Regions from separate parts of the Shinella sp. OV683 genome, predicted to be linked through region 1. Evidence: riboswitches for the same ligand, from Rfam matches in the RefSeq annotation. Region 1 holds a riboswitch; the other holds the start of a gene.
The links. Region 1 has a riboswitch for thiamine pyrophosphate ahead of thiC (phosphomethylpyrimidine synthase ThiC). Riboswitches for the same ligand answer to the same signal wherever they lie in the genome.
Positions count from the first base shown of each region.

Region 2: linked by a shared signal. The riboswitch ahead of thiB (thiamine ABC transporter substrate binding subunit) and the one ahead of thiC (phosphomethylpyrimidine synthase ThiC) in region 1 are both predicted to bind thiamine pyrophosphate.

Region 1 covers NZ_JBYMED010000002.1:16,455-18,650, reverse strand. The annotation lists gene ACXHRN_RS27020 (GDCCVxC domain-containing (seleno)protein) at 1-79, shown strand, start outside; partial or broken gene ACXHRN_RS27015 (3-oxoacyl-[acyl-carrier-protein] synthase III C-terminal domain-containing protein) at 335-532, shown strand; TPP riboswitch at 715-834, shown strand; gene thiC (phosphomethylpyrimidine synthase ThiC) at 928-2,196, shown strand, end outside.
Region 2 covers NZ_CM173543.1:5,162,514-5,164,709, reverse strand. The annotation lists gene thiP (thiamine/thiamine pyrophosphate ABC transporter permease) at 1-358, opposite strand, end outside; gene thiB (thiamine ABC transporter substrate binding subunit) at 378-1,385, opposite strand; TPP riboswitch at 1,427-1,539, opposite strand; gene ACXHRN_RS24950 (bifunctional helix-turn-helix transcriptional regulator/GNAT family N-acetyltransferase) at 1,690-2,196, opposite strand, start outside.

The DNA of each region.
Region 1 (2,196 bases):
CGGGGACTGCTGTGTGTTTTGCTCGTTCGGTTCGGTCAAGTGCCCGCTGGTCCAACAGGAGCGCGGATGCTGCGGGTGATCTGTTCGCCACCGCCAGCACCGGGATTGAGCAGCACGGATGGCAACTGTCGACGATGTTGGACGGATCCGAATCCGCACCGAACGGGGAGACACCATTGACAATGACGGTGAACATCTTTGCATCAGATAAGGACTTCCCATCCTCGTTTATTGTGATTTCCGCCTATGATCCTCCTCGCTCTGGCCCTTGAGCGGGCAGGGATTGCGGCGCTGGACGCTTCGTCCCGTAGCAGGCCAATGCACAATTCTTGGCGCGGTCTCCGGCAATCTCGGCATCGACTTTGCAACGACAGTTCGCACGATCGAAAGCTATGGCAATTCTTCCGCCACGACCATGCCGTTCTCTCGGTCCATTGCCAACGGGCCGCGGCCGTTCGCGGCTGGTGAGACGGTGCTGCTTACTGCTGCGGGGGCAGGATTGACGGGCGGCGCGGTCGTCCTTGGCATGTAGCCGAACATAGTTGCTTCAATTCGGGCGGAACAAACCGATGCAGTGTTGGCTCAAGCCGGGGGTCTCGGAGTGGGCCGAAAAGCGAGCTGACATTTGAGGGCGCTCAAGATCTGCCCAAATCAAACAAGTGAGTAGATGATCATATGCGCTTGACGGATGGCGATTTCTCGCCGTAACCTCTCCGCATTCACCAGGGGGGTCCCGTCAAGGGGCTGAGATACTGCTGAGCGATTTCGCGGCGCAGTGACCCGTTGAACCTGATCCAGTTCATACTGGCGTAGGGACGGTGCAAGCGCTGACGAAACACGGATTCACGCCATGAATCCGTATCGGCGTTCTTCCATCATTCCGGCTTGATGACTGGGTCTCCAACGCTAAAACTTTGGAGTCTCGCGATGAATATTGCCGCCAAACCACAATCGCCCACGGTCACCACCGGCCCGCTTCCAGCCTCGAGGAAGGTGCATGTGGAGGGTGAAATCCATCCGCAAATCCGGGTGCCGATGCGCGAGATCGCGCTCCATCCAACGGCGGGAGAGCCGCCGGTCACGGTCTACGATTCCTCCGGCTCCTATACCGATCCGAACCATGTCTTGGCGATCGAATCGGGCCTGCCGCGGCTTCGCGAGGCATGGATTGCCGCGCGCGGGGATGTCGAAACCTATGAGGGCCGCGTGCTCAAGCCCGAGGACAACGGCTTTGCCACCGGTGACCGCCTGACGCAGGCCTTTCCGCTGTGCAACAATCCCTTCAAGGCCAGAGACGGCAAGGCGGTCACGCAGCTTGCCTATGCCCGGGCGGGAATCATCACGCCGGAAATGGAATTCGTCGCCATCCGCGAAAATCTCGGCCGGAAAGCGGTCCGCGAGAAGCTGCTGCGTGATGGCGAAAGCTTTGGCGCTGCCGTTCCCGACTTCGTGACGCCCGAGTTTGTCCGCGAGGAGATCTCCCGGGGGCGGGCCATCATCCCGGCAAATATCAACCACCCGGAAAGCGAGCCGATGATCATCGGCCGGAATTTCCTGGTCAAGATCAACGCCAATATCGGCAATTCCGCCGTAACCTCCTCCATGGCCGAAGAGGTCGACAAGATGGTCTGGGCGATTCGCTGGGGCGCCGATACGATCATGGACCTCTCGACCGGCCGCAACATCCACAATATTCGCGAATGGATCATCCGCAATGCCCCGGTTCCGGTCGGCACCGTGCCGCTCTACCAGGCGCTGGAAAAGGTGGGCGGCATTGCCGAGGGTCTTACCTGGGAAGTCTATCGCGATACGTTGATCGAACAGGCCGAGCAGGGCGTCGACTATTTCACCATCCATGCCGGCGTCCGGCTGCACTACATCCCGCTCACCGTCAATCGCGTTACTGGTATCGTCTCGCGCGGCGGTTCGATCATGGCCAAGTGGTGTCTGCATCATCACCGCGAAAGCTTCCTCTACGAGCATTTCGAGGAAATCTGCAACATCTGCCGGGCCTACGACGTTTCCTTCTCGCTCGGCGACGGCCTGCGCCCCGGCTCGATCGCCGATGCCAATGACGCGGCCCAGTTCGCCGAGCTTGATACGCTTGGCGAACTCACACAGATCGCTTGGGCGAAGGATTGTCAGGTGATGATCGAAGGGCCGGGCCATGTGCCGATGCACAAGATCAAGGAGAAT
Region 2 (2,196 bases), on a different replicon from region 1:
CGTTGACCCAGCCTTGCCTCCCCCAGACCTCGACAATGCCAAACACGACGGGCAGCACCGGCAGGCCAAGGGGCAGGATCATCAATGCCAACAGCAAAGGCCGCCCAACAAATCGTCGCCGCCGGGCCATAGCCAGTGCAACAGGAAGCCCCAAGACCAGCGACAGAACTGTCGACGCGGCCGCTTGGCCCACGGTAAACACTGCCACGCGCAACACATAGTCGGCTGGCGGCCAGGAGCTTTCCTCGCCGCTACCGATCACCAGCATCATCAGCGCAAGAACGCAAAACGCCGCGATCAGAGCAAGAGCGCTGGCTCCCGCCCAGATCCACAGCCGATTTTCGCCCTTGCGATCCATGGTGTGAATCCGGCTAAGCTTAGTTCATGCTCATGGCGGCGAGCCATTCGTCGATCCACACCTTGCGTTTCTCGGCGGCTTCCATTGGTGGAATCGTCAGTGTCTTTGCAGGATGCACGAGCGAATCGAACACCGGATTGAGCTTTTGCGCGGTCTCGCCGGCCGGCATCATCCAATTGTTTTCAGGAATGATGTCCTGAAATGCCGGGCTGATCATGAACTTCAGGAATTGCCTGGCCAGTTCAGCGTTTGCGGTCTTGGTCATCGCAGCGACTTCGATCTGGATGGGATGTCCCTCGGAGAATTCGAGCGCCTGATAGCGGTTCACCTTCTCGGCGATCATGTGGTAGGCGGGCGACGTCGTATAGGAGAACACCATTGGCGCTTCGCCCTTGGTGAACAGCCCATAGGCTTCCGACCAACCGGGGGTCACTGTGAGAATACGCTTCTTGAGCTTCGTCCAGGCTTCCGGCGCCTTGTCACCATAGACCGCCTTCACCCAGAACAGCAGCCCGAGACCCGGCGTCGATGTGCGCGGATCTTCGATGACGATCTTTTCCGAGGGATCACCTTCGACCAGTTCCTTGAGGCTCTTGGGCGGGTTCTTGATCGTATCGGTATCGACGACGACAGCGAAATGGCCGTAGTCATAAGGCACGAAGACCGGATCAGAAAATCCGCCGGGCACCTTGACCGCGGATGTGTCGATGCCATGCTCGGCAAACAAGCCGGTCTTGCTGGCTTCTTCAGTCAGGTTGTTGTCGAGGCCCAGCACGATGTCGGCCTTGGTCGCGTCGCCTTCCATCTTCAGCCGCGTCAGCAGGGCGACGCCGTCGCCGAGGCTGACATATCGTACCGAGCAGGCGCAGATCTTCTCAAAGGCCGCCTTGACCTTCGGCCCCGGCCCCCACTCGGCCGTAAAGCTCTCATAGGTGTAGATGGTCAGCATCTTGTCAGCGGCCTGGCTGGGCGTGAACAGCGAAAATGCCGCGACGGCTGCGATTGAAAATAGGGTTGTCTTGCGCATTGGCGCCTCCTTGGTTTCATAAAAAACGGGAATAGGGCGCTCGCAATGTGCCGTCTAATCCCTCCGCCGGTATGAGCCGGATCAGGTTCTGCGGGTCGGTCGAAACCTCTCAGCCCAGGACCGTTTCCGGCCGAGGACACCCCGTTAGAGCGGTGTCATGATTAGACGCCTGTCATGAAAATGACAAGTGGCGAAGTCGAAAGGTGTAGTCTGTGAAGGAGCGCGGGCCACGCTCAAAGCAGGTCCTGCTGATATGCGAGGCGCTGGAGAGGGCAATGCGGGAGCATCGGCCACTTATACGCAATCACCCCACGGCTGGCCTTCTCCTGACGAATCTCTGCTCTGGTAGATCAAACCCCCATTGGGTGCCTGACCATTCCTCGGCCAGTGCGAAGCCCACCGATTCGTAAAGTTTTCGAGCCGCATCCAGCCCCCTGAATGTCCAGAGCTGGGTCTCGGAAAATCCGTTCTCGTCGCAGAATTTCACCGCTTCCGTCACGAGTTTGCGGCCGGTACCCGTGCCGTGCAGGTCTTTTTCAAGGATGACCCAGCGAATGTGCGCCTTGCCGTCACCCAGATCTTCGCCGTCGACGACGATAGAACCCTTGATCTGGCCGGCTTGCGTGGCAAGCCACATCTGGTTTCCCGGGTGTCCAAGACGTGGAACGAAATCCGCCAGTCCGCCAGCGATCTTGGCTTCAAAAATTGGCGGAAAGCCCCATTCCCGTCCATAATAGTCACCATGCATCTGCGCGATGCGTCCGGCGGCACCGGGCTGGAAGCCGGCGGAAACCTCGATTGCAGCACCTGG